DNA from 4 places in the Alteromonas fortis genome. Region 3 is predicted to be linked to each of the others. Evidence: predicted binding sites of a transcription regulator. Region 3 holds the regulator's gene; each other region holds the start of a gene.
What was found. Region 3 encodes LexA, which represses DNA repair genes until DNA is damaged. Its sites were predicted from a motif close to TACTGTATNNNNATACAGTA; they were not measured.
Positions count from the first base shown of each region.

Region 1: PCAR9_RS18520 (YebG family protein) is a predicted target of LexA. The motif match lies at 2,046-2,065, and genes of this name have one in related genera.
Region 2: dinB (DNA polymerase IV) is a predicted target of LexA. The motif match lies at 1,760-1,779, and genes of this name have one in related genera.
Region 4: recN (DNA repair protein RecN) is a predicted target of LexA. The motif match lies at 4,584-4,603, and genes of this name have one in related genera.

Region 1 covers NZ_LR812090.1:4,324,328-4,331,792, reverse strand. Annotated here, with positions in the region: gene PCAR9_RS18530 (ABC transporter permease) at 1-662, opposite strand, end outside; gene PCAR9_RS18525 (ABC transporter ATP-binding protein) at 662-1,465, opposite strand; gene PCAR9_RS18520 (YebG family protein) at 1,713-2,000, opposite strand; gene PCAR9_RS18515 (GAF domain-containing sensor histidine kinase) at 2,258-3,493, shown strand; gene rpsF (30S ribosomal protein S6) at 3,679-4,080, shown strand; gene rpsR (30S ribosomal protein S18) at 4,092-4,319, shown strand; gene rplI (50S ribosomal protein L9) at 4,346-4,798, shown strand; gene PCAR9_RS18495 (efflux RND transporter permease subunit) at 5,257-7,465, shown strand, end outside.
Region 2 covers NZ_LR812090.1:3,953,728-3,961,192, reverse strand. Annotated here, with positions in the region: gene PCAR9_RS16980 (FG-GAP repeat domain-containing protein) at 1-1,534, shown strand, start outside; gene dinB (DNA polymerase IV) at 1,812-2,885, shown strand; gene PCAR9_RS16970 (DUF1653 domain-containing protein) at 3,316-3,564, shown strand; gene PCAR9_RS16965 (MBL fold metallo-hydrolase) at 3,628-4,518, shown strand; gene PCAR9_RS16960 (VF530 family protein) at 4,558-4,776, opposite strand; gene rutR (HTH-type transcriptional regulator RutR) at 4,862-5,533, opposite strand; gene rutA (pyrimidine utilization protein A) at 5,851-6,939, shown strand; gene rutB (pyrimidine utilization protein B) at 6,939-7,465, shown strand, end outside.
Region 3 covers NZ_LR812090.1:4,575,783-4,583,247, forward strand. Annotated here, with positions in the region: gene ctaD (cytochrome c oxidase subunit I) at 84-1,727, opposite strand; gene coxB (cytochrome c oxidase subunit II) at 1,738-2,901, opposite strand; gene lexA (transcriptional repressor LexA) at 3,484-4,110, opposite strand; gene PCAR9_RS19650 (glycerophosphodiester phosphodiesterase family protein) at 4,351-5,736, shown strand; gene PCAR9_RS19655 (sensor domain-containing diguanylate cyclase) at 5,795-7,465, opposite strand, start outside.
Region 4 covers NZ_LR812090.1:1,508,852-1,516,316, forward strand. Annotated here, with positions in the region: gene PCAR9_RS06630 (arsenate reductase family protein) at 1-194, shown strand, start outside; gene PCAR9_RS06635 (DUF445 domain-containing protein) at 207-1,493, shown strand; gene tmpT (thiopurine S-methyltransferase) at 1,619-2,272, opposite strand; gene PCAR9_RS06645 (outer membrane protein assembly factor BamE) at 2,377-2,733, opposite strand; gene recN (DNA repair protein RecN) at 2,858-4,543, opposite strand; gene dps (DNA starvation/stationary phase protection protein Dps) at 4,959-5,468, opposite strand; gene nadK (NAD(+) kinase) at 5,728-6,603, opposite strand; gene PCAR9_RS06665 (fatty acid cis/trans isomerase) at 6,694-7,465, opposite strand, start outside.

The sequences.
Region 1 (7,465 bases), 250 kb from region 3:
CCTAACATTGAAGTGGGCGAATGCTTAGGCCCTGTGTGGGCTTCTTCAAGCCCCTGTAAGGTGACATACACAGCCTTATCTACGGGGGTGCCCGTTTTATCTAAAATACCGGAAATAGTAAAAGGGTGGTCGTCGTGATTATTGAATGAGACACTGCCTAAACCGTGAGAAATAATAATTTTATCACCCACTTCATATCCCAATGATTCCGCTATATCAGCACCAACTACTGTAGATAGCGGCTGAGTAAATGTCGCTCCATCAGATAGCTCTAGTGACTGCATGTCACCGTATTTAAAGTGGTCAAAGAAGCTGTTGGTCGTACCTACCACCCTAAAACCTCGGTGAGTATCACCTAAAGAGAGGGGTATAAGCCACGACACCTGTTTGTTAGATTTAAGCGATGCAACACTCTTATATTCAATGCCCTTAGTGGGTGTTCCTATATTAAACACCGACGACAATAGTAGATTAAGCTGGCCGCTTGGAGCACCAACGATAAGGTCGACGCCGGACACTGTTCGCGTAAAGCTGGTTTTCACTTGGCTGCGAATAATATCAACGCATAGAAGTAAACTAATGCTGATGGTAATGCTTAACAGCGTAAGTATTGCCGTTGTTTTCCTGCGCTTTAGACTTTCAATAGCAATGGTACTTAGCATTACGCACGCTCCTGTGCTTGTTCGATGCCACCGACTGAGGATATTGCGTGGTTCGTACTTGGGCTCAATTCACTGATACTGCAATGACGGTCAAAATAGCTCTCCATGGCTTTATCATGGCTAACGAAAATCATGGTGCTCTTATCTGCAACATCTTTTAACAGCGACATAAAGCTATCTCGCGCATCGCTATCTAACGCCGAAGTCGGTTCATCGACAATTAATAACTGTGGGTCATTAATAAGCGCTCGGGCTATAGCTACACGCTGCTGCTGGCCTATACTTAGGGCATCGGCCTTTGCGTGTAGTACTTGTGAAGGAAGCTGTAGCTTGTCGAGTAAATGGAGAAGCTTATCATCTCCTGCCGTTTTACTTACTTTACTATTTGCGAAGTACACTGCAGCGTTAATATTTTGTGCCACAGAAAGATACGGAATAAGATTGAACTGCTGAAAGACAACGCCAATATTGCGTGCTCTAAACTTGTCTCGCTGACGGTTTGATAAGGAAGAGAAAGGCTGCGATAACAAGGTTATGTCGCCTTGGGTGGGTGTCAAAGTACCGCATAGTAAATTAAGCAATGTACTCTTTCCGCTACCCGAAGGGCCTGATAGAAAAACATGTTCACCTTGTGGCACCAGCCATGCTTTTATATCAATGACGGGCGGGCTTTCTTTACTGTACGAAAACTGTAAATTATTTACTTCAATTGCTGGGTTGCACTCTTCTATTAATGCGTTGTGCTTTTTAGGCACTGCGTTGCGCTGGGAATGAGTGCTATTGTTTTTATTGATGGTATTCACGCTAAGCCCGACCTGTATATATGTCTTATGTTCACATTAGCAAAGGCGATACTTTGTTCCTTACTTCTTTACCAACTTATTTCAGCTAGCAAGAAGCAAGTAACGGGAGGTAGCACCGCTTTAAAGTGATGTTATCAAATAACATCATTTTGCGAAGTTATGTTATCAGAACTTACGCATTTAAAGCGGCAGTTGCTCTTACTTATTGTTCATCATAACGACATAAAGGGCGAGTTGAGCTACATTATTAGCCGTTGGCCTGTAGCTTTACTACTTCTGCGCTTTCATCTTCTAATACGCTTTCTGCTGTTGCGCCTTTAAAGATTTTGCTGACTTTATCTTTGTTTTTCGCCAGCATAATTGTGAGTTCTTCCACTACACTATCGTCTAGCTTGATACCCTTCGCATGAATATAGTCAGCAAGGTTATCTGCTGCATCAAGCATCTTATCGTACTGATCCGCTTCTTTTTTGTCGGTAGTTACCAATTTTTCTACCCCTTTGTGCGTAACAACATACTGTGTGGTAATGGCCATGGTAGGTCCCCTGTTTATTAAAGACACAAAAACTGTACAGCAAAATACTGTATAAATAAACAGTTGAATGGTAATATTATTGATAACATTGCTGAGCATTATCATTTAGTATGGGGGGTAGCTTAATGTGCATTTGAATTCAAACTCAATGGAAGCCGTAAGTTAATTATTTATTTCAGCGTCTCACATACCTGGAACAGAAGAAAAGTAGCGTTCATAAGCACGCTCTCGAAAAAAGGAATTCTAAAGTTATGGTAGTGAGTGAAGCTGTTCAGCAAGATATTCAGGCTATAGACGCAATCGAAGCAGTCCCTTATATAATGCAAATATTGGCCAGTAGCTTAGATTTGCGTTTTATCTGTGTTGCGAGAGTCACCGAAGAAGCATGGACAATGTGTGCCGTATTAGATAATGCAGAATTTGGTCTAACCCCTGGCGATCATTTGGAAATTGAAACTACCTTTTGTAGAACCGTCAGAGCAAGCAAAAAACAGATAGTCATTAATCATGCATCTGCTGATAGTGAATATTGTGATAATCCCATTCCTATTATGTATGGTTTTGAAAGTTATTTCTCCTACCCCATATATGATGCAAATGGTGACTTTTTTGGAACGCTTTGCGGCCTAGACCCAGAACCTAGGGAGTTACGCAACGAACTTGTTCACGGGCAAATTAGCGCTTTCGCTAAACTTATATCTAGCCAAATTTTATTAAAAGACCAGATGGAGCGTTCACAGGCGCAACTTACTGATGCAAGAAATATTGCTCGCCTTCAAGAACAGTATATCGCTATTTTAGGCCACGATATTCGGACGCCCTTATCTTCCATTCAAATTGGTATCAGCTTTCTTGACGACATAATAAAAGACAGTCAAATAGCCAGCACTGTTCAAGTACCTGTATTTAAAGCAGTGTCGAGAATGAAAAATAGTGTGCAGAGGATGACGCGTTTAATTGAAGATGCGATGGACTTTACTCATAGCCGTATGGGCGAAGGGCTACCTGTGAAAATGGCCAAAGCAGTCAGTTTAGCGCAACAGTTGAATTATACGGCTGAAGAGCTAGCTACTAATTACCCTAATTGCACTATCAGAACGCATATCGATATCACCGAGCAGCTGGTCTGTGATGAAAAGCGAGTGTGTCAGCTTTTATCTAATTTACTGAAAAATGCACTGGTTCACGGTGACCAAGCCCATCCGGTATATGTGAAAGTCATCACCAACCGAAACGATTTCATTCTCAGTGTGCAAAATAGCGGTACACCAATATCTGATGAGTCTAAGGCGCGTCTTTTTCAGCCTTTCTGGCGTAAAGAAAGCAGTGTAAAAAACGACGGGTTAGGGTTGGGGTTATTTATCGCATCAGAAATTGCAAGAGCGCACCAAGGTTCACTGAGCGTGACTTCTGATTTTAACGGCACAGAATTTACCTTTTGCTTTCCTTTAATCCGTGTTTCTTCTATTCCACATGAAAGCGTTTCGCATTAACCGCGAAACGTTATTGGTACAAACTACTTAAATAATGACAAGCGCAAAATGATTGCAAAAGTTGATTAATGCTTGTGCAACGATGTTTGTGTGCGTATAATGCGCGCCCTTACAGCCATCCCAATTCGTTCCTTGTCTCCATACAGTCGGCTGTACTGTCGAGGCTACAACCGTAAGGAGCTATAATGCGTCATTACGAAATCGTATTTATGGTTCACCCTGATCAGAGTGAACAAGTACCTGGTATGATCGAGCGTTATACCACAATCCTAAAGCAAGACGGTGGTCAGATTCATCGTTTAGAAGATTGGGGCCGTCGTCAACTGGCTTACCCAATTGAAAAGCTGCACAAAGCCCACTACGTACTAATCAATGCTGAAGCGTCTGCAGAAGCTGTTGATGAATTGGAAAATGCTTTCCGTTTCAACGACGTGATCCTACGTAACATGGTTATGCGCACTAAGACTGCTGTGACTGAGCCTTCTCCAATGATGAAAGAAGAGCCTCGTCGTGAGCGTCGTGACGATTCTGCTCCTCGCCAAGATCGCGCGGAAAAGAAAACTGAAACCACTGAAGACAACGCTTAAGGAGATCACCCATGGCTCGTTTTTTCAGACGTCGTAAGTTCTGCCGTTTCACTGCAGAAGGTGTGACTGAGATTGATTACAAAGATATCGCTACTCTTAAGAACTACATCACTGAGAGCGGTAAAATTGTCCCTAGCCGTATTACTGGTACAAGCGCAAAATATCAGCGTCAGCTGTCTTCTGCGATCAAGCGCGCACGTTTTCTTGCGTTGCTTCCGTACACTGATTCACACAAGTAATTTGGCGAATATAAGGGTTAGCTAAGATGAATATCATCCTACTAGATAAAATCGCCAACCTTGGCGGCCTGGGCGACCAAGTGACTGTTAAGTCTGGTTACGCTCGTAACTTCCTTTTCCCACAGGGTAAAGCGGTTCCTGCAACTAAAGACAACGTTGAAAAGTTCGAAGCACGTCGTGCTGAGCTTGAAGCGAAAATTGCTGAGCAACTAGCTGCTGCTAACGCACGCGCTGAAAAAGTTGCTGAGCTTGCTGAAGTTACAATCGCAGCTCCTGCTGGTGACGAAGGTAAACTATTTGGCTCTGTTGGTACTCGTGACATCGCTGATGCAATCACTGCAGCTGGCGTTGAAGTACAAAAAGCAGAAGTTAAACTACCTACTGGTACTCTTCGTGAGACTGGTGAGTATGACATCGACTTACAACTTCACTCTGACGTTATCACTTCAATCAAAGTGATCATCATTGCTGAAGCGTAATCGCTGACGTATTTGAAAAAAGCCGCTCTTGGAGCGGCTTTTTTTTGCTCTAAATTTTTTTCCGATACTTAAGAACAATACCAATCCGCATTGATGATTGCCCACCCAGAAGGTGCTGGTAAGTTTCCTAGCAAAGCGTGGGAATGCAGGAATGGCCGTTGCTTTTCAAATTCCCAGAGTGAAGCTTGCCAGACCTTACCGAAGGGCGAGTTTAAAAAATCCCTACCCTCACTCCACGTCGCGACGCCTAATTGACGATGGGTGTAAGCAAATATGTCCAGCGTCGGCAAATAGCCTATTTTTTAGGTCCACTCATCTACGACAAATAACGTTTTTTAAATAGTTTTTAAACATAATGTTAATAATCGCTGAAATTCTTAGTGTCACGGCTTTAAACTTTTTCTGTCATTGCTGCGACCTATAGTAAACCGAATAATAAAAAGCATAAGTGCCATCTTATGGACATTACTAAGCAAGCAATAAAAAACGCGACCGGGGTAGGTATCGGTATAACGCTACTGGTATTTTTAGGTCTATATAGCCTGTTTAATTTACCGGTACAGCTGTTTCCTGACATTGAACGACCTAATATTAACATTCAGACCTCTTGGCGCGCTGCGTCGCCTCAAGAGATTGAGTCGGAGATCATTGAACCTCAAGAGGAAGTGCTGCAGGGGATCCCTGGCCTTGAGTCGATGAATGCATGGGCAAACCAAGGTAATGCGTGGATTAATCTAGAGTTTGGTTTAGATACGGACATGCAGAAGACACTCATTGAAGTGATTAGCCGCATGAACCGTGTACCGCCACTACCTCGCGATGCCCTGTCTCCTAATATTATGCTTGCTGGAAGTGGGGGAGACGCCCCCGCTTTGACCTACTTTTTTCTTCAGCGCCTTCCGGGCAATCCAAACGAAATTAATACCTATGTGACCTTTTTTACCGATGTCATTAAACCTCAGCTTGAATCTATTCCGGGTGTTGCAAGAGCGCGTATGGAAAGCGGGGTTGGCGGCGTCGAGGAGTTTCAAATTGTTTTCGACCCGTTTAAAGCGGCGCAGTTAGGCATTGACCTGACGGCAGTTGCCAACGAGTTGGGGCGTGCGAATGATATTTCAGGCGGCTTTGTCGATGTGGGCAGAAGACGCTATACCCTGCGTTTTGAAGGTCGTTACGAGCCTACGCAAATGGGTGAAATGATCCTTGAATGGCGAGACGGTAGCCCTATTACTTTGCATGACATTGCCGACATTAAAATCACCCGCGCTGACGGTGCAAACTACAGTGTGCAAAACGGCAATCCGGCTATATCTATTCGCGTAGACAGACAAAACAACGCCAATGTTCTAGCTACCTTAGAAGCCGTAAAAGCAAAAGTTGCACAAATAAACGAACAGGACTTGGCCCCTGAACAGTTAGTAATGGCGCAAAGCTTCGATGCCTCAGTGTTTATCTATAGAGCGGTGCAGCTAGTTACCAGCAATTTATTTATAGGCGTGCTGCTTGCCATTGCCGTGCTTTGGCTCTTTATGCGCCAGCTGCGGGCAACGCTCATTGTGGCATTGGCCATTCCTATCTCACTACTTAGCACTTTTGTGGTGCTTCAACTTACCGGTCGCTCGCTCAATATCATTTCACTGGCAGGACTCGCCTTCGCGGTAGGTATGGTGCTAGATGCCGCTATTGTCGTGCTGGAAAACATTGTAAGAACGCGCAAGAGCGCCGAAGCCGAAATCGAAAATAAAGACCCAAATTCACAAACGCACATGGAGGATTGTGCCCATCGGGGAACGAAAGAAGTGTTTGGTGCCCTCATGGCGTCAACAGCCACCACCGTTGCTATTTTTATTCCCGTCATGTTTTTGGAAGATGTTGAAGGGCAATTGTTTGCTGACCTCGCTCTTACCATTGCCATTGCAGTGTGTATGTCGCTAGTGGTTGCGGTAACGGTATTGCCCGTCGTTGCCGCTAAATACCTTAATGGCAACATGCCAGCTGATAGCTTACAGCGGGTATGGGCTAAGATAACCCGCGCTATTATGTCGCTATCAAATACGCCGCTTCGCCGCCTTGTATTAGTCATAACACTCATGGGCGTGCCTATTACAGGTAGTGTTTTGCTTATGCCTTCCATGGATTATTTGCCGCCCGTAAAACGCGATGCCGTTGACGCCTTCTTAAGTTTGCCTGCGGGTGCCAGTGAAAACTTTATTAGTGAAGAAGTGATGCCAATTATCGTTGAGAGACTGCAGCCCTATATGGACGGAGAAAAGCAGCCAGCGCTGAAAAACTACTACATTATCACATGGCCAAATGGTGGGAATTTGGGCGTACGCGCTAAAGAACAGTCTAAGGTCAAAGAGTTAGAAGCCATTGTTCGCGATGAAATTTTAAAGGATTTGCCGGATACACAAACCTTTTCACAACAGGGCAATTTATTTGGTGGCTTTGGAAACGGTCGCTCAATCGACATACATCTTCAAGGTACCGACCAAACCATGCTCGGCATCGCTGCGCAAGCAGGTTTAGACAAATTGAGAGAAGTTTTCCCTAACGCTAATGCGCGTTCGAATCCTCCACTAGAGCAAGCTGAACCAGAGCTTCGCTTTTACCCTTATGACAGCCGAATGATGGAAGTCGGGTTAAATCGGGGCAGTATGGGGAACC
Region 2 (7,465 bases), 620 kb from region 3:
TGAAATTGCTCTGGGTAATGTAGATTCCGACGCTCAGTTAGAACTGGTTACCAATTCTGGTTTGGTTTATGACCTTGATACTGGTGAAAACCAGTGGTTTTTGAACTCAGGATTTGGTAGTCATCACATTGCCGTTGCCGATATAAATGGCGACGGTATTGATGAAATTGTAGGCGCTGACAGTTGGTCTTACATCTATGTATACTCAGCACAAGACAAGTCTCAAATTACGAGTGTTGAGAATTTTAATACTTGCGACATTAGCGCAGGAAAACTGACTGACGATAGTAACCCTGTATTGCTTGTAGGGGACTGCCAATGGGGCAACGTCCACGCCATGAAGCTGTCTAATAATACGCTCACTTCAGTATTTAGCGTTGATATGGTTGATCACGGTTCAACCTCGCTGACCCTTGGCGATGCCGACAATGATGGCCTTAACGAACTGTTATGGGGCACTGGCACTACTTCTTCTGGTGAAGATTTACTCGTAACGGCAGATGTCACAGCCACTTCTGCAACAATAAAAACGACGGCAACCACACATCAACTAGACAGCTTTAACGCGGCTGGGTGGGCAGATTTGTATCCTGGTGACGAACGTGCTGTTTTCTTTGTGCCGAGTACGGGGAGCGGTTATGACGGCTCCAAGGTCTTACTAATGGAGAACTCAGGGAATTACATTACTAGTGAAGAGATTTCATCTAACTGGGATAACTCTAGTATTGCTGTAACTACCGATTACAACAATGACGGTGCTGGTGATTTATTCCTACCTAGTGCAGAAACCTATGATGGCGCCTTCGCCGCAATGCGATTAAATGATTTCTCTATCCAATACGAGATTACAGGCGATTATTCGAACAACGTTTCAGTTATCAAGGCATTCGACTTTAATAACGATGGTTTCGATGATGCAGTGTATGTTGATGGTCGCACATTGAAAGCGGTCGACGTGAACAATCAAGTTATGTTGGCCACTTACACCATGCCTCAATATTTCCGTGATTTTGATATTGTCGCGATGAATGGCAATGTGTATGTGGCGCTTTCTCAAGGCGACGACATAACGCAATTACTCAAGCCAACAACATCAGGTTTCTCTATTCAGGCAAGCGCCGATATTTCTTGCGCGCGCCTTGCCTTTATTAACGCTGATAGTGACGCTGCCGCTGAACTGGCCTGTTATAACAATCAGAACCAATCACTGGTTATATTTGATGTAGCTGACACTAGTTTGACTAAGACATCAGACGTTTCGGTGAGTAAGGTTATTGTAGACATGGTAGCTAATCCAGTAACCGCTACTGAACAAACACTTCTTGTGACAACGGCGCATGACGATGATTGGAGTTACTACAGTGCTTCTGAACTCAGCGAAATGACGGTTGAAGGCATCAGTATTTGGAAAAGTCCAGCGTTGATTGGGCCGGCCCGCAGCCACTCTCTACACGCGAGAAAATCTGCTGAGGGAAGCCTAGAAGTGATGATGGCAACATCTCGGGTAATGTACTGGTTAGGCCGAGCGAATTAAGTAAAACTGCTGGAACAATTCGGATACTTGTTTTGGCGTTTACATAATTGAGCGGCGACACATCAATGTTGGTGTGTCGCCGCTTTTTTGTTTAGTACTTTAATTCTGGCAACGTTCTGTAAAAAACACTCGTTTTAACTTAAACCGTTTACGAAAAAGAGCGGGGTCCAATCAATCTCGTTAATAATCCAAACGAGGTAGTGTAATTAAACGCTATTGATAATATACTGTCTTTTTGTACAGTTTCGTGTGAGCACGTTAAGAGCAAAGGCAGGTAATGCGAAAAATTATCCACGTCGACATGGATTGTTTTTACGCCGCAGTTGAAATGCGCGACAACCCAGCTTTGCGCAATATTCCCATCGCTATTGGTGGAAGTGCCGACCGCCGCGGTGTTATCTCTACCTGTAATTATCCCGCTCGAAAATTCGGTGTGCGCTCAGCTATGGCTACTGCGTATGCCCTAAAGCTGTGTCCGAATTTAACCCTGGTTAAGGGGCGTATGGATGTATACGCTGCCGAGTCGCAAAAAATACGTAAGATTTTTGCTGACTACACTGACCTTATTGAGCCCCTATCATTAGATGAAGCCTATTTGGACGTGACCAATAGTGAGTTTTGTGGGGGCAGTGCCACGTTAATTGCTGAAGAAATACGCGCTCGTATTGAAAGCGAGTTAGGTCTTACCGCTTCAGCAGGGGTCGCGCCTTGCAAATTCGTGGCAAAAGTAGCCAGCGATGAAAACAAGCCTGACGGTATCTGTGTGATCACGCCCGACAAACTTGATGAGTTTGTACGCGAAATGCCGCTAAAGAAAATTCCAGGCGTGGGCAAAGTTACCATGCAAAAGCTGCAGCGCATGGGGCTTAATACCTGCAATGACGTTCGTAAGTATCCTTTCGAACGCATCCAAAAAGAGTTGGGTAAATTTGGTAGTGTGCTTTGGGAACGGGCTCATGGCATCGATGAGCGAGAGTTGTCAGTATCGCGAGAGCGCAAGTCTATAGGGGTAGAGCGCACGCTAAGCGAAGATATACACACTATCGATCAATGTATCGACTTTCTGCCCCATTTGTTTGAAAAGCTTCAGGAGCGCATGGAAAACCATAAGAAGCGGACGGGCAAGCCTGTGCGTATTCGTACACAAGGCGTAAAGCTTAAGTTTAATGACTTTCAGCTAACTACGGTTGAACATCGTTGCGCCACGCTAGATGAAGCTTATTTTCGTACATTAATGCAGGAAGCTTTTGAGCGAGCAACAGGGCGTGGCATTCGTCTTGTTGGCGTGCATATAGGCCTCGCTGCCGACCAATCAACACAACAGCTGGTTTTGCCTTTTGAAGGCTACTAATCGCCAGTACTTTTTATAATGTAAATCGTGCACTGTAAGCGCCCTATGTATTCTAGAGTGTATTGGTTAGGCAAGTTTCAGATTTTAGTGTTCTAACATGTTTTTTTAGAGTACAAAGGTTACAGCGAGAAACAGGGACGGAAAATGCAGATTAGAAAAATTTCTTTTTTGGGGCGATATTGCCTTTACTATTTTAGCAAGTGCTGTAGTGATCGCTTGCTTCTTCAACCCTCAATTATTTGTAGAAAATAAGGCTTTGAGAATAATTGTGTTGGTCGGTGGTGGGCTACTGCCTTTGAAGTATGCTCTGAAATCAGCTAGGCATTCTAAAGAGCTGAAGTAAGTCGCCAACATTCGCAGTCTACATTACACGGTCAACACGAAGTATACTGGGTATATGAAGACTAACAGTAATGAACTTTGAGGCATCATGATAGATACAAACCTTAAAACCCCCGGTCGTTACAAGCATTACAAAGGCAATTTATACGATGTATACGAAGTGGCGACCCATTCAGAAGACGAAAGCAAATTAGTGGTTTATCGGCCGTGCTATGGTGAAAAAGCGTTATGGGTTCGCCCTCTGGATATGTTTTTAGAGTCAGTTGAAAAAGATGGAGAAACCCTTCCTCGTTTCGCTTATGTGGGTGATATCCCTAATGACGAAAAAATGATCTAATTGTGAAATTAGGTCATAGTGTAAAAGGTCTTATTTAAACAGGCTTCTTACAAGGAAATAATAATGAAAACTGCACCTCGTTCTAGCGCCCATATTATGGCTGCGTTCTTAGCTGCAAGCCCTTTAATTTATTCAGCGATTCACCCGGCAAATGCACAAGACAGGTTCGCCGATGTCGAAGTTAAAGCCACAGCGATAAAAGGCTCTGTGCACATGCTTACAGGTGCAGGTGGAAATATTGGTGTATCAGCTGGGGAAGACGGTGTTCTTATCATCGACGACCAATTTGCGCCACTGGCTGAAAAAATAGCGGCACAGCTTGGTGAGCTAGGCAGTGATAAGCCTAAATATGTGATAAACACGCATTATCACGGCGATCACACAGGCTCTAATGCATTTTTCCACACTCACAAAGGTGCCACCATTCTCGCCCATGAAAATGTGCGCGTTCGGCTAGCCAATGATGAGAAGATAAAACCGGAAGCCCTGCCAACCATTACCTATGAAGATGGGATTAAAATTTACTTCAATGGTGAAACCCTACATGTAATGCACTTAGCAGTAGGCCACACCGACGGCGATAGCGTAGTGTGGTTTGAGCAACCAAACGTCATGCACACGGGCGACTTATTCTTCAATGGCCGTTTTCCCTACATTGACCAAGGTGCAGGTGGCAATGTGGAAGGCTACATGGAATCGGTAGAGCAGTTGCTGGCAAAAATAAATGACCAGACCATTATTATTCCCGGTCACGGCGATATTAGTAACAAGCAAGAATACACCGCGTTTTTAGCCATGATCAGCGAAACTTTCGACTACGTTAAGGCACTTAAGCAAGACGGAAAAACCCTTGATGAAGTTAAAGCGATGGGCTTAGATGAAAAATGGGCTGACTGGGGTTGGAACTTTATTACTGAAGAGAAGTGGATAGCTACGCTTTACACCGATGCTTAGGCCACAAATAATGGGGTCAGTGTAAAACGCTACACTATTCTAATTACTAAACGTTTGAATATAGAGCTGTTCTACTTTGTCTCGCGCCCACTGGGTCTTTCTAAGAAACTTAAGAGACGATTTAATCGAAGGGTCGTTGTTAAAGCAGTTCACTCTTATGCGGTAATACAACCCGTCCCAGCCGTAGCGCTCGTGAAGCTGTGTCACAATTTTTTCAAGCGTTAAGCCGTGTAGGGGATTGTTCGGTTGTTGGTCCATAATGTTCCGCTAATTTGCATGTACTCTATGTTTTAGTTTATCACAAACAATGGGGTCAGAGTCATTACTCTGACCCCATTCGTCTTTAAGGCTTTAGCCCATCTAAAATAATGTGCTGAATGTTACTAAGCGTGCTATCGAAGAAGTCGGGATCGCTCAAATCTTTGCCGGTGACCGCTTTAATCTGAACGCTGAAATCGGCGTAGTGCTGCGTAATGGCCCAAATGCTAAAAATTAGGTGTATGGGGTCGACAGATTTAAGCTTTCCCGCCTCAATCCACTCATTAATGACGGCGCTTTTTACGTCTAGCAATGTTTTAAGCGGCGTTTCTAATTCCTTTATTAAAAGCGGTGCACCTTGTACCACTTCCATACAAAAAAGCTTAGATTCAGCGGGGTTGTCTCTCGACATTTCAAGTTTTACTTTAATGTAGTCGCTTAGGGTTTCTATGGGCGCTTGTTCTGCTGAAAAGCTTTGCAGTGGCGTTAGCCACACATCTAATAGGTGAGTGATAACTGACAAATAAAGGCCGTCTTTACTTTTAAAGTAATAAAGTAAGTTACTTTTTGAGACATTCGCTAATTCCGATACTTGTTCTACCGTTGTGCCACTTACGCCGTTTTTTGAAAACAGAGAAAGGGCAGCATCCATAATGCGGGTGCGCTTTTCTAACAGCGCCTTTTCTCTTCGTTTCTGGGTAGTAGGGCTAAAAGCTCTTGCTGTTTTTGTACTTAGTTGGTCTTCAGATTTACTCACTACACAATTCTTCTTAACCGGATTTCTGCAATTGGCGCATAGTTTACGCGCAGTTTTCTAACCTATAAACCCATTTGCACAAATATGCACCAATTAAGTTCAGTTGCACTGGACTGGATGTTCCAAATTGAACCAGGGGGTCTAATTCCAAGTTATGTATTATTTAAGTTATTGAAAATTAATAAATAAATAAATTGGCCTGCTTTATGCTGTTTACTATGTATACCGCCACTTCAATGTTTTGAATTCGGCAACCTTAAAAAAAGCGGGGTAAACCGCTTAAACCGCTTAAAACGCAGACAAGCAGAGGGAACAACATGGATATAGGTGTATTTATTCCGATTGGTAACAACGGCTGGTTAATTTCTAAAAATTCGCCTCAGTTCAAACCATCGTTCGATCTCAACAAAGAGATTGTAATGAAGGCAGAAAAGTACGATATGGACTTCGCACTTTCTATGATCAAGTTGCGTGGTTTTGGCGGTGAAACAGAATTTTGGGACTACAACTTAGAGTCGTTTACGTTGATGGCTGGTCTTGCGGCCGTTACCTCAAAAATACAGCTGTATGCTACGGCTGCCACGTTAGTCTTACCGCCTGCGATCATGGCGCGCATGGCGACTACTATCGATTCTATTTCTAACGGTCGTTTTGGGGTCAACCTGGTGACTGGCTGGCAACGCCCTGAATATTCTCAAATGGGCATGTGGCCGGGCGATGAGTTTTTCGGTAACCGCTACGAATATTTAGATGAATACATCAAAGTTGTGAAAGAGCTGTGGGAAACAGGGAAAAGTGATTTTAAAGGCGAGCATTTCCAAATGGATGACTGCCGCATGCTACCTAAACCACAGCGTAAAATACCGCTTATTTGTGCTGGCCAAAGTGCCGCGGGCATGGATTTCTCGGCCCGTCACGCCGACTACAACTTCTGTTTTGGTAAAGGTGTGAATACACCTACCGCATTTGCGCCTACCGCTGCGCGCTTGACCGAAGCCGCTGAAAAGCACGGTCGTAGCGTAGGCTCCGCGGTGCTTATCATGGTCATTGCTGATGAAACCGACGAAGCAGCTATGGCTAAATGGGAAAGCTATAAAGAGGGTAAAGATCAGTCAGCGTTAGATTGGATGGCAACGCAGGGCGCGGCTGACAAAAAGTCAGGCAAAGACACCAACATTCGCGATATGACCAACCCAACCTCAGCGGTAAACCTGAATATGGGTACCCTTGTTGGCTCTTATGAATCAGTCGCTTCTATGCTAGATGAAATCGCGACGGTTCCAGGCTGCGAAGGTGTATTGCTAACTTTTGATGATTTCCTTAAAGGTATGGATGACTTCGGGACTAAAATTCAGCCGTTAATGAAGTCCCGTCAGCATCTACTTGAAACATCGGGAGCAGCCTAATGTCTGCCGGTGAAGTATTTGAAGTGTCAGGGTGCTTTCAAGCACGCCAAACAGGGCAGCCAGTGCTGCCTGCCAAACCAGAGCCCTTAACCCTAAACCCAGCTGAAACCGCCGTGATAGTTGTGGATTTGCAGAACGCTTATGCTAGTAAAAACGGTTATTTAGACAAAGCGGGGTTTGATGTCTCTACTACTGCGCCGGTTATTGAAAATACCGTTAAGGTGCTTGATACCGCTCGCGCCGCAGGCATGCCGGTGGTGTTCTTACAAAATGGGTGGGACGCGGATTATAAAGAAGCCGGCGGCCCTGGCTCACCTAACTGGTATAAGTCTAACGCCCTTAAAACTATGCGCAAACAGCCTGAGCTTAAGGGCAGTTTGCTTGCCAAAGGCTCTTGGGACTATGCACTCGTAGACCCATTAAAGCCTCAAGCCGACGATATCGTTATCCCTAAAACCCGTTATAGCGGTTTTTATAACACCAATTTAGACAGCATGCTGCGGGCTCGTGGTATTCGCAACTTAGT
Region 3 (7,465 bases):
CCGTCAGCAATATGTGAATACCATCCTTACCGTTACTGCCTAGCGCTTTACAAGAATGGCTAATTCACAAACCCCACCTATCGTTACTTCACGACAGGCGGCGTTTCAAACGTGTGATAAGGAGCAGGGGATGGAATTTCCCACTCCAACCCTTCAGCGCCATCCCAAACTTGCGCCGATACCGCTTCACCTTGCTTTTTACACGCTTTAATAAGCAGGGCAAGGAAGATAAGCTGAGATAAACCGAAAGCGAAGCCCCCCAAGCTTATCCATTTATTGAAATCAGCGAACTGTAATGCATAGTCAGGAATACGACGTGGCATACCCGCTAAACCAACAAAGTGCATAGGGAAGAACAACACATTTACCGATACTAAAGAGCACCAGAAATGCCATTTAGCCAAAGTAGTGTCGTACATTTTGCCTGTCCATTTAGGCAGCCAGTAATAAACGGCCGCCATTATTGAAAAGACCGCCCCAGTTACCAGAACATAGTGAAAGTGAGCCACTACAAAATAGGTATCGTGATATTGGAAATCCACGGGTGTTATCGCCAGCATTAGTCCTGATAGCCCACCGATGGTAAACAGAACAATGAAGGCAATAGCGAACATCATTGGCATTTCAAAGCTTAGTGAACCACGCCACATTGTCGCTACCCAGTTAAACACCTTAACCCCAGTGGGCACAGAGATAAGCATGGTGGCAAACATAAAGAACATTTCCATGTACACCGGCATGCCCGTGGTAAACATATGATGAGCCCACACTACAAAAGAAAGTAGAGCGATAGACGCCGTGGCGTACACCATAGAGGCATAACCAAATAGCTGCTTTCTAGAAAAGGTAGGTACAATTTGCGAGATAATGCCGAAAGCGGGCAAAATCATAATGTAGACCTCGGGGTGCCCGAAGAACCAGAAAATGTGCTGGAACATAACTGGGTCGCCACCACCTGCGGCATCAAAGAAACTGGTTCCGAAGAACTTGTCTGTTAATACCATGGTCACTGCACCGGCGAGTACTGGCATAACGGCAATAAGCAAAAATGCAGTGATAAGCCACGTCCACACGAATAGCGGCATTTTCATCCAAGTCATGCCTGGCGCACGCATATTGAAAATAGTCACTATCACGTTAATCGCACCCATAATGGATGAGATACCCATAATGTGAACAGAGAACACGAACAGCGCGGTTGAATCGCCACTATAGGTTGTTGAGAGCGGCGCATAGAAAGTCCAACCAAAGGCAGGGCCACCACCTTCCATAAATAGCGAGCTAAGCAGAATCAAAAAGGCGCCGGGTAAAATCCAAAAGCTCCAGTTATTCATGCGCGGCAATGCCATATCTGGGGCGCCAATCATCATTGGAATAAGCCAGTTCGCGAGCCCTGTAAAGGCTGGCATCACGGCACCAAATACCATGATAAGCCCGTGCACAGTGGTCATTTGGTTAAAAAAGTTAGGCTCAACAATTTGAAGGCCAGGTTGGAATAGTTCAGCGCGAATAACCATGGCCATTGCGCCGCCAACCAAAAACATTATGAAGGCAAACCACAGATACAGTGTGCCTATGTCTTTATGGTTAGTGGTAAACAGCCAGCGCGTTATTCCTTTAGGAATATGGTCGTGATGCTCATGGTCATCATGTAGGTGATCGCCATGCACTTGGCCAACATGAGGCGCAGAGGTATCTGGCGAAATAACTTCAGTTGCTTTGCTCATTTGTCTGCTCCTAGTTTCCGTTTGCCACTGCATTAACGTCTTTGGCTTGAACCATATCGCCAGTGTTATTGCCCCACGCATTGCGCTCGTAAGTGACAACCGCAGCAATTTCTTTAAGGCTCAGCATTTTGCTAAACGCCTGCATAGCTGTACCCGCCTTACCATGTAGGACAATGTCGATGTGACCTTGCTGATCTTCTAACGCCATCTTGCTGCCTTTAAGTGCTGGAAATACACCTGGTAAACCCTCACCATTTGGCATATGGCACGCTGCACACGTGGCGTTGTAAACGCGCTCGCCTTCTTTCATCAATTCATCCATGGACATATTCATAGAAAGTAGGCGTTGCTCTTCTTCTTTGGCTTTGCGAACAATTTCTTCTTGTTCGCCCATCCATTTATCAAATTCTGCTGGCTCTTTAGCGATAACCACTACTGGCATGTAGCCATGGTCTTTTCCGCAAAGTTCTGCGCACTGCCCGCGATAAATGCCCGGCTCATTGACCTTGGCCCATGACTCGTTAATAAAGCCTGGGTTTGCATCTTTTTTAACGGCAAAATCTGGAACCCACCACGAATGGATAACGTCGTCAGAGGTAATAAGAAAACGTACTTTTTTCCCAGTTGGAATGACTAACGGACGGTCAACTTCAAGCAAGTAATTGTCGGTTTTTTGAAATTTGTTCTCTATTTGCTCACGCTGAGTTGCAAGCAGTGAGTAAAATTCCACGTCGCTGTCCATGTACTTGTAGTGCCATTTCCACTGAGAGCCCGTGACTAACACTGTCATGTCAGGCTCAGACGTGTCTTCCATTGCAATAAGCGTGTTCGCCGCCGGCACAGCCATAAAAATTAGAATAAGAAAAGGAACAACGGTCCATGCTATTTCAACCTTCACATTTTCGTGAAAGTTAGCGGGCTTAGCGCCACGAGACTTCCGATGAAGATACATTGAGGCAAACATCACCCCAAAGACGACTACCGCAATCCCTACGCATATAAAGAACATCAGCATATGCAGATCATAAACCTGCCCGCTGATGTCGGTGGCACCGCGTCTTAAATTAAGAGAAGAGACTTCTTCACTAACTTCTTGCGCAAGAAGTAACGGGGAAAAAAGCAAAAACGGTATTGTTGAACACCACTTTGCGAAAACGGTCGTTAGTTGTTTCACTCAGCACCTCCGTAATAGCAAGACCAAAAACGCTGATTATTTTGCGCACTGCCCTACCAAATGGTTTGCGAACGATTGACCCATCACCTCAACTTGTAAAACAAATTTAGAGCCACTGTTATTATTTTGTTAACCTCTGTATAAGAATTGCGCAATAATGCCGTGCCGTCTAGTCTTTTCTATTAAAAATTTAATGAAGAGGTTAATTTTTAATCATTTCATGTAGCAGGGTTGCGTTACAATTTTGGTAGAGTGGGTATAAGGCGTGCTGACGGCGCTTAAAAGATCAAACGCGCATTTTGAACGGGGAGCTGATGAGGATGAAGCTTTATTTAGTCACAAAATCAACAATTAACACATCGCTTCTCGTGTTTTTCAAACAAATTTTCAAATAATAAATGTGCTTTAGCCACTCTATACTCGGGCCAAATAGCGCATATCTTTCATACAACGGTGATGCCAGATTTCATAATTTTGAAACATACCAATAAACGCTAAACTAAGAAATTTAACTAAAATTTGGTACTAAAAGACATAAAAAAAGCGGCTAATACGCCGCTTTTGATTGAAGATGCTAAAACCTTACATCCAGTCGGCGTTTCTTATAACACCCACGGCAATACCTTCTATAGCAAAAGGCTCATTAGCAAGGTCTACTTTAATTGGCGAAAACTCTTCGTTTTCAGCATGAAGTAATACTTCACGACCGCGCTTTTCTAAACGCTTAACCGTAACGTCTTCATCCACCCGCGCTACAACTACCTGACCGTTGTGGACATCAGTCGTGCGATGCACAGCAAGAAGATCGCCATCCAAGATACCGATGTCCTTCATACTCATGCCGTTTACACGAAGTAAAAAGTCTGCCTGAGGCTGAAACAAAGCAGGGTCGACCTTGTAGTGCGATTCTACATGCTCTTGCGCCAAAATTGGCTCACCAGCCGCCACGCGCCCGATTAGGGGCAGGCCTTCTTCTTCTGGTGCAGTGTCCTCAAGGGGGATATTGAGCTTAATACCACGAGAGGTACCAGGCAAAATTTCAATTACGCCCTTACGCGCCAATGCCTTCAAATGTTCTTCTGCTGCGTTGGCAGAACGAAAACCAAGTTGACGAGCAATTTCCGCACGCGTAGGCGGCATTCCCGTTTCTAGCATGGTTGTTTTAATAAGTTCTAAAACTTCAGTTTGTCGAGCTGTGAGTGGGCGCATAAAAGACCTGTCTGTTCATACAGTTCCTGTAAGTATATACACCTAAAAACAAATAACAAGTAGTAAGCCTTGTGAGAAAAGCTCGAGGTGCCTTTAACATTCTTTATTTCCTATAAAAAATGTAGCCGATTCGTAACCCCATTATCACGAAACTGACACGCTCAACGCTTAGCGTAATTTTGGGCAGATGTTAATTACCCTACAAATAAAACTTAATTCATTAATTACAATGGAAAATTTATGAAACTAATTAAAAAAATACTTACGGTATTAGTCGTCACTCTAAGCTTAGCAGCGTGTGATGACGACTCTGTAGAAGTCGTTGAGCTAGAAAAACAGGTAGTTGTCGAAAACACAGTAACCGTGGTCGAAACAGTTGAAGTTCCTGTTATCGTTCAAGTACCGGCTGGAGAGGCCCCGAATATACAGATAGGGGCGCGCCCATCTTTTCTTGTAGAGGATATGGATGATGGAGAGCTAAAGACTGCACTACAACAATGTAGTGAAGGCCCGTTTTATAAAACAGATTTTTCAATTGGGCACCGTGGAGCGTCACTGCAGTTCCCGGAGCACACGAAAGAAGCCTACGAATCAGCGGCAAAACTTGGCGCAGGGATAGTAGAGTGTGACGTTACATTTACTAAAGATAAAGCTTTAGTGTGCAGGCATTCGCAGTGTGACTTGCATACTACAACGAATATACTCTCTACCGATTTGGCTGATAATTGCTCTGTACCCTTTACACCGGCCGACCCTGAAAATGGCATTGCCGCCCAAGCGCAGTGCTGCACCAGCGATATAACACTCGCAGAATTCAAAACGCTAAAAGGTAAAATGGACGCAGCGAACCCAAATGCAACCAATGTAGATGAGTATTTAGATGGTACAGCAAACTGGCGCACAGACTTATATTCATCAAAAGGTACCCTGTTAACACACGCAGAAAGTATAGAACTGTTCAAAAAGTTAAATGTGAAAATGACACCAGAGCTTAAAACGCCATCTGTTCAAATGCCTTTTGATGGTTTCACACAGCAACAATATGCTCAAAAGATGATAGATGAATACAAAGCAGCAGGCATTGAACCAGAAAATGTCTGGCCGCAGTCATTTAACTTAGCAGATGTGAAATACTGGATTGAGAATGAACCAGCTTTCGGCAATCAAGCGGTGTATCTAGACGATAGATATGGCGCCCAAAGCGCAGATGGCGAAGATGGCGTCACCGCTGAGCAATTAGTTAATAATCCCGAACTGTTAACTCCAACTATGGAACAACTTGTTGCAGATGGGGTACAAATAATTGCTCCACCAATTTGGGTCTTATTGACGGTTGAAAATGAAAAGATAGTGCCTTCCCCATACGCGATTGCGGCGAAAGAAGCAGGGCTTGATATTATTACATGGTCTCTAGAGCGCTCTGGATTGCTGAATACAGGTGGGGGTTGGTATTACCAAAGCGTTAATGGTTCTTTGGGCACTGATAGCTCAATCGATAACGATGGTGACGTTATGACTGTGCTTGATGTACTAGCAAAAGATGTGGGCGTACTGGGTGTGTTTTCTGACTGGCCAGCAACAACAACATATTATGCAAGCTGTATGGGACTAGCACCTAGTATATAAAAGTTGGAGGGCTTAGGGCTGTAAAAAACGTGTTTTCTAGCGTTGCCCTAAGTTCCCATCACTCTAGAATAACTTGATTTCGGCCATTCTTTTTCGCCGTATATAGCAGTTTATCAGCTTTAGAAAGTAACCCACTAAAGTCAAGATTCAAGCTATCCTCAGCAAAAACGGCGCCAATACTTATTGTTACAGATATCGTGTCTTTCTTGTATTTAACTTCTGTTTTTTCAACAGCCTCTCGAAGTTTGTTAAATCGCATTTCTTCGTCTTTTTTGTTGTCTGAAATTGCTACTATCGCAAACTCTTCTCCACCAAGACGTGAAACAATATCGGGCTCCACATAATATTCTTCTATGAGGTGGGCTACTGAAATTAGGGCTTGGTCCCCTGCATCATGCCCATAAGTATCGTTAACTTTTTTAAAGTGGTCTATATCTATTACCGCTACGCTCACTCTATTGCTTTGTGCAGAGAGTTGATGGCATTTATCAACAAAAGCTCGCCGATTGTACAGCCCAGTTAGCGAATCAGTCATAGCCAGCTTTCGCAACTTCTCTTCAGCTATCGCACGCGCTTCTTCCAGCTCTACCGCGTAGAAAAGACCTGCTAATGCGTCTAATAAAGGTTGTAAAAACTCTGCATCATCTAAGGCGTAGGGCTCGAATTTATTGGCTAAACCAATCATGCCCACTACTCTATCTTTAACCTTAATCGGTAGCCCTAAAAAACGACTAATGCGGGGGTGCCCTTGCGGTACCCCTTTTGAGCTTGGATGACTTCCTGAGGCATTACTTAACGTTACCTCACCGGTTAAAATTGTGGTACCAAAAAGGTTATCAAAGTTATCGAAATACAAGTTCCGCTTTTTGTACTCGTTGTATTGCGAGAAGCTGCTGCTGTCCCACACTATTTCAGAAATGGCATGAATAAACAGCTTCGAGGCATCGCCTTCGCCTTTCATTTGCCCAATGAAAGCAAACTGACTATCCGAGATATCAATGAGCTCAGGCAATACTGTTTGGCAGGCCATGGTTAAATCGTTGTTCTGAAGATAAGAGGCACGGGTTTTATTTATAAATTGAAGTAGCTGGGTTTTCTTTTTCTCATGAAGTTCGCTTTCCATTCTCTGGGTAATGTCGCGATGAATACCAGCAACGCGAATAGCCTTACCCGCAGCGTTAAATTCCACAGTTTTTCCATAGGTTTCAACCCAAACCCACGTGCCGTTAGTATGTTTCATGCGAAAGGTAGTATTGAAAACCTTGCTCTCACCAATAATGTGTTCATTTAACTGCTTTTCTACTTTTACATAGTCCGCAGGGTGAATTAACTGCCTGAAAAAGCGAGAGCTGGTATCATAATACTCATATTCAAGGCCGACGATATCACACCAACGTTTATTTACTTGGTTTACATCAGCGGCCAAATTCCAGTCCCACGTACCTAATTCAGAGGCTTCCAATAGCAGGCGCATGCGCTGGTTCGTTTTGTGAAGTTTGTCTTCAACATATTTTTGATCGCTGGTATCGAAAAGAAATGCTTGCACTGAATACAGCATCCCGTCTTCACGAAAGCTTGCCGTAGAAATCATGCTCACCCAAATAGTTCGCGTAGGGGTGGCTATTTGAAGGCGGCATGAATGGGTTTCCACACCTTCCATATGCGCCTGCATAGCAAAAGTAAAGTCGCTTTCAGCGTCTTGAGTTAGAACATCGCCAAGCTCTACAGC
Region 4 (7,465 bases), 3.1 Mb from region 3:
AATATGAAAAAACAGCTTCATTATCTTCCGACCCAAATGAAGATAATGCTGTTGCTGATAACGCGAAAGAAACAGTAAAACTATGTCGGCCTAGTGAAGCTGTATTGGATATTTTACCGGTATGGCCAAAAGGCCCTTTTGCTAAAGAAGACGGTACACCATTAATTGACCAAGACGGTGAACGAGTAATTTAAACGGAGTAGTTTATGACGGACAAATATGCACAGCTAAACAGGTCCAAAAGGCTCGCATTGGCCTGTTTAGTTTTTGCCGCAGGTGTATTTGTCTTTACGGTATTACTACCCAAGTTTTACCCAAACTTACAGGGTACATGGTGGTTAGGGCTTATAAAGATGGCGAGCGAGGCGGCACTCATCGGTGGCCTTGCTGACTGGTTTGCTGTAACTGCGCTGTTTAAACCAATACCAGCCCAGTACCCTATTCCCCATACCAATATCGTGGCAAGTAATAAGTCGGTTATTGCTAATAACTTGTCTTTATTCGTTAAAGAGAAATTCTTTCACCCCGAAGCGATAGAAAAACTAATTCGAGACAGCGACCCTGCGAAGGGCGCTGGAAGATGGTTGTCACAGGAAAGAAACGCTACTCGCTTAAGTCGCTTTATTTGTGACGCCTTTGCCGGCGTGTTACGTGTACTTGATGACAAACCCGTCAAAGCGTTTATTGCTAAAACAGCGCAGAAGGGTATTAACCAACTTGATCTTAGGCAGCTTATGGCAACCTCGTTAGGTGCCGTGACGAAAGAACGCCAGCACCAAATCGTGCTCGATAGGGTATTAGGGAAACTAGCTAAGCTGCTCGCAGAGCCCGAAACTCAAATTTATATAGCAGATACGCTGGTCGTCTGGTTAAAAACTGAGTACAGCCGCATCGAAAAGCTCTTGCCGTCCAGCTGGCTAAGCGAGCAGGGTGCGCTGATTGCTGTTAAAGCCGTTTCAAGTATTTTAGAGGATATATACGAGGATGAGCACCATCCTATTCGACATGCTTTCGACGAACAGGTGCATGAGTTTTTATATGAGCTACAGCACAGCCCGTTAATGGAGAAAAAGGTAAACAGCTATCGCGAAAAAATCATTAATGACCCAGCATTAAATACCTATGTTCAGCAATCATGGGCCAAATTTCATCAATGGCTCTTAACGTCCCTTGAAGAACAAAATGGCAAAGCAGAAACTAAAGTGTCGGGTTTGCTAAAAGACTTGGGCACAACGTTAACGCAAGACAGTGAGTTAGCAAAAGCGTTTAATAAACACATTGGAGAAGCGGCTAAATATATGGCGCCTGAGTTGGCTGAATTTCTAACCCGCCATATCCGCAACACCATCAATAGCTGGGACGAACGCGAGATGGCAGAGCAGGTAGAACTAAATATTGGTCGCGACCTACAAAAAGTGCGTATTAACGGCACTATTGTCGGTGGTCTAATAGGTGCAGTATTGTTTGGAGTGGAGGCGCTATTAGGGCTATAGACGCAGACCTTTGCAACACTACTGGCAATGCATGGAGTAGGGCGCTACTGAATTAGCCATCCAAATTCGAAGTAGTGGTATTGGCTCAAACACTATATGCATGTAACAAAAGGCTGCGATAAAACCTACTTAGCTGTTAGGGCAAATACCAAATTATCAGCGTCTACTTTACCTTTTAAGCCGCCTTCAAGCACTGAGCGCTCTAACCTATTAATGTCGTAGGCGCCAGCGTAAAGTGCATCAACGGTTTTTTCGTTTACGCTAAATGGAGGGCCGGCCATTTCATTCTGGTCATACTCGAACGAAATGATTAGCTGAGGCGCGCATTGAGTAATGGTAATTAAGTGTGCAGCGTATTGCTCGCGAAGCGGACTGGGCAGTGCAACTAAAGCTGCTCTGTCGTAAACACCGGTAACGTCACCTATGTCGCTTGACGTAAGTTTAAAAATATCGCCCACGTGTATGGTTAAGCCGTCTTTGGTGTAAACCTTACCCTTTGCCGTTGGGGTAACGGTAGGCTCGGCTCCCAGCTCTTCAAATAGCTGTATGATAGCCACTTCGCTCAGTTCAGCACCTACCACCTCACAACCTTGGGAAAGTAGCCAGCCGATGTCACGGGTTTTACCACATAGCGGAACAAATATGCGTTTCAAAGCAGCGCTCGAGTTCTCGCTACCAAGCAGAAAAGACGAATATTTTACAAGAAGCGCATTGCCTTCGGGCTCATGAAATCCGATTTCGTTATTTTGCCATTTACTGTGCCAAAAACTGTGTTCCATGTATGCCTCAATCAGGTAAATGATGTAACTCGAAAAACAGGTGTTGTTATTTAGGGTACTAGAAACTATAAAGGTAGCGTGAAACGCTACCTTTATAAATATAATTAGTTATCAAGCGGTGTGTTGAAGTCTTCAGATAACTCGAAGTCGCCTTCAACCGTGGTGACTTTGTCATCTACAAAGTTTATTACCATTTGCTTCTGAAAATCTTTTCCGCGCTTTTCCATACCGCGTTTCATATCGTAAACGTAGTACCAAGTGTCATCATCGAACGAGTCTTGAACAACAGGGTTGCCTAATACATAAATAACTTGTTCTTTTGTCATTCCAACACGCAGCTTTTCAACGTCTCTTTGATCAAGGAAGTTTCCCTGGGGAACGTCGATACGATATATCCAGTTCGAGCAAGCGGTTGATGTAAGTGTGATACCAAGAATTACTAATAGGTGTTGCAACTTCATGCGTTAATTTGTCCAGTATTGCCTTTGTTAGTGCCAGCGAATTTCGCGAAGGCGAATTTCGAGGCTGTTTTATTGCAAGCGCGAAGGCATGCTACATTGACAACTATGACCAATCAACTGCATTTTAGTTCGATGCTGCGCTTTTTAGCAGTTCTTTTGCGTTTGCTAAGGCCGATTTGGTTACTTTGTCACCGGCTAGCAATCTCGCTAACTCATCAATACGGTCTTGCTTGGTAAGCGGTAGCATTTGAGTTTCTGTGCTTTCCCCATCAGTGAGCTTAGTTACGAACAGCTGGTTATGCGCCTGCGCAGCTACTTGTGGTAAATGCGTTACACACATTACTTGAGATTGCTTGCCCAGTTTGCGCAACAGACCGCCAACGATAGATGCAGTTGGCCCACTAATACCTGTATCGACCTCATCGAAAATCATGGTAGGAGTTGCGTGATTGTCACTCGCAATTACCTGGATAGCTAGCCCTATCCTTGATAATTCACCACCTGACACCACTTTTTCTAACTTGTCTGCATCCTGACCAGGGTTTGTAGACACTTTGAACTCGACAGTATCAAGACCTGTGCTAACAGGCTTCTTAAGCTCATCGTACTGAATTTGAATATCGACTTTTGCATGAGGCATATTCATTTGACGAATCTGAAGCTCAATATCTTTACTTAATTTACCTGCAGCACGTTGTCTGCTTTCAGACAACCCTTTGGTCGCGATTAGGTATGTTGCTCGCGCTTTTTCTACTTCGCCTTCAAGTGTGCCTAACAGCGTTTCTTGTTCAGATAGTGAATTGAATTCGGCGGCGAGTTCCTGATGGTGTTGATATAGCCCTTCTGGCATAACGCTGTGTTTACGTGCCAGATCCATCGCTTTAGCATAGCGCGCTTCAACTTGCTGTAGACGAAGCGGGTCAATCTCTAACTGATCGCAGTAGCTACGCAGCTCTCCCGCAGCTTCTTCTACTTGAATTGCTGCGTCATTTAGTAACGCTATCATAGGCGTTAGGCTTGCGTCATGGGCTTCTAATTCGCCCAAGCGCTCAATGCTGCTTTGAATCACTGATAAAGCGTTGCCCTCATCATTTTCATATAAGTTGTACACGCTAGTCTGCGCTTGTTCTAAAAGACTTTGACCATTGCTCAAGCGCTTGTGCTCTATTTCCAACTCTTCGAACTCGCCCTCTTCAATAGCGAACTCATCAAGCTCTTGAACCTGATAGGTTAACAGCTGAATTCTATCTTCTCGTTGCTGTGCTTGCGCTTGAAGTGTCTTTAGTGTGCGTTGCTTATCACGCCAGATTGAATGAGTTTCCGTAACTTGCGCTAACAATTCATCATGTTTAGCGTAACCGTCAACCAGGTCTCTTTGATGATCTTCTTTCAACAGTTGCAGGTGTGTGTTTTGACCGTGAATGGCTAACAAATACTGGCCTAAGCCTTTTAACTGCTGAAGCGAAGCGGGAATACCGTTGATAAACGCTTTTGAACGACCTTCTTTAGAAATAACTCTGCGAATAAAGCAGCTGTTTTCATCCTCGTCTGAGGTAAGTTCATGTTCATCGAGAAATGCTTTAGCTAATGCGTTACTGCTCAAAGAAAAGTGTGCGATGATTTCAGCTTTCGTACTTCCTTTACGCACAGCATTTGCGTCGGCACGTTCGCCTAAGCACAAGCTTAACGCATCAATAGCAATTGATTTACCTGCGCCGGTTTCTCCGGTTATTGCAGTAAGCCCGTTTTCCAGTTGAACCGATAATTGTTTTACAACAGCAAAATTAGAAATAGAAAGATGCGCTAACATAACCACACTCGAAAAAGTTGAACATGATGATATATACAGTAACTGATAATATATACAGTATTTTGGCTGTGTAAAGTTAAGTCGTGAAAAAATTACGCTAAAATTAAGAAGGAAGCTAATAAAGTTTGAGAAATCAATGTTATAACTTCGAATGGTTATTTGAGGTTATAAGTAACCAGCATAAACGAAATTAATGAGAACGCGTGTTTTACAAAAATTTATACAGTACTAATCTACGTAAAATTCGATAGCCTAAAGCCTGTCTGTAAAGAAGGTTTGTAAGCCAATACGTTGACTGCTGTAACGGTTTTTTAAAACCAAACAGCAAAAAGGAGAGCCAAAGCTCTCCTTTAAAATTCCAATTTTAATTGAATTATAAATCGTCAGATAACTATCTAAAATTCAATAGAAAAGCTTATTGCTGCAACTCACCGCTTCCAGATTCAATGTGTGCGCGCACGAACCACTGAAACTGTTCTAAGTCTGCCAGCTGACCAGTGATCATATCTTCCGATACTGGGTCAATTTCACCAAGAAGCTCTAGCGCTTTTCTATGGTCACCATTTACGCCGTCATAAACAGCGTCTAGTGCCTTAAGGTGGTCAAGTACTAAACCTTTCCCTAGTTCATAATCGCTCCAGCTGCGACCTTCAACAATGGCTTTCGGTGTGCCTTTCGGTACGCCGCCTAACGTTGCAATTCGTTCGGCAATGGTGTCGGTCATTTCGCGTACTGCATCTACCTGAGGGTCTAGCATTTCATGCACGCCAATAAAATTTGGGCCTACCACGTTCCAGTGAATGTGCTTTAAGGTTAACTGTAAATCTAATAGTGCAACCAATCGCTGATCCAATACCTTAATTGTTTTGGCAGCAGCATCGTTATCCATTCCTGGGGCTGTAAATTTGATATTGGTGTTACTCATGATATCTCCTATTGAATGTAAATAAATCAGCACGATGTAAAACATCATAAGGGGCAAAATCTTACTAGCCCTGTGCCAACAACTTACTTTGATAGGTGCAACGGGTATGCCGAATTCTGAGAATTCTATAAGTACACGTTTTTAATAGAGAAATATGGGAAGATTAAAAAATCTTTATTTTTCAAGCCTGTAGCAATTAAGAAAATGCTACAGGCTAATGTAATAAATGCACATTAGAAAAGATGAATAGTGAATGAGGCTAGTAAAGCTTACTGCCCCAACCTAGCTTTTTGCGAAGTACGTTGAAATAGCTGTAACCCTTGGGATGAACAAGGTGAAGCTTGTCTACGCTCTTGTTAATGCGGATTTCATCGCCGGGCAGTACGGGTAGTACAATGTGACTATCGCAACTTACCTGCAAGGAATCACTGTTTACTTTTGATACTTTCATCGATACCTGACTGTCTGCATCAACAACAATGGGGCGACTGCTCAGTGTGTGAGGAAACATAGGCACCAGCGTTAGTGCATCAAGCTTTGGCATAATGATAGGGCCGCCGGCAGATAGGGAGTATGCAGTCGAGCCTGTAGGTGTGGCGACAATCAACCCGTCGCTACGCTGACTGAATACGAATTGCTCATCGATATAAATTTCAAATTCCATCATATGAGCAACTTTGCCGTGGTGCAGCACCACTTCGTTTACAGCAGAGTTGTTACTTTTAAGCTTTTCGTGCCGGTAAACTTCGACTTCAAGTAAGAAGCGCTCTTCAACCACGCACTCACCATTGAAGATAAGGTCAAGCTGTTGAACGATATCATCAGGGTGGATATCTGTTAAAAAGCCAAGATTACCGCGGTTTACGCCTACGACATGGATGTCAAAACGCGCCAGTACACGCGCGGCACCAAGCATGCTGCCGTCACCACCTACTACAACGGCAAGATCAGCCTCTTTACCAATAGTAACAAGGTTACAGCTTTTGAAGTTTTCAGTTTCAAGCTCTTCAGCAATACTTTCCTCAACTAGTAGTTTGCAGCCTTTGGCTAATAAATATTCGGCAAGAATATTTAAGCTGTCATGGGTTGCAGCGTGTTGAGGTTTTCCAATTAAAGCAACGGTTTGATAGGGCATGGAATGCTAATGTCCTTTCATTTCCAATGGTCGGACATTAGCACAGGTATTTTGCAAAAGAAAAGCGTAAAACGTTGCAGAGTGCCAGGTTTAGCGATCTTCTAATCGATTATAATCGAGCAGGCCGCCTTCAATAGGGTAGTGCTCGCTAGACCACTGAATCAATTTGTCGCTAAAAGCCCAAAAATTAGGGTTTGTTCGGCGCATAGCGACATTGTCGAGCAAAGCTTGGTAATCAGCTTCACTCTTAATTGTCTTCAGCTTTTCTATCGACGCAGTGACGTCAGAAGCGTTGATATACCAAAACGCATCAGGATAGCTACCCAAAAGTCCATGCACCAGAGTAATTGAGTCTTTAGATGGCTCGCGATTTTCCTCTTCTTCGAACAGACTGTTCACATTGTAGTGGGCACTGTTCCTAAGGGCAGTAAATACATCAATGTTATCTGAGTTTTGGTCATCTTTTACCACAATTATGGTCGTTTCAGGCATCAGCGTGGCTTGCTGGGCAGGGATCGAGTTTAAACTCGCTAGCACTTCGTACTGCTCGGTGGATAACAAGCGTTTATTATATGTTGAGACTTGCGGCTGAACTTTAGCTAAGTGCTTCGATAGCAACTGGTAGAGTTCTTTTTGCGGGCGTTCTGTTTCAAATGTTATGCCCGTAGGCTGTTCGAAACTATTAAAATCGCCCTCTAGATAGTCAGTGAGTTCGGGGCTAGCCTTTTGATACCATTTGTCTAAGAGTTCCTGACGAGATGGCGGGGGGAGCAGGTTGAGGAAGTTCGACTCGCCTTCCATACGCAAGAAGTCCATATATAAACGGGTCATTAGCTGGTGCCCATAGTTACCGTAAACATCA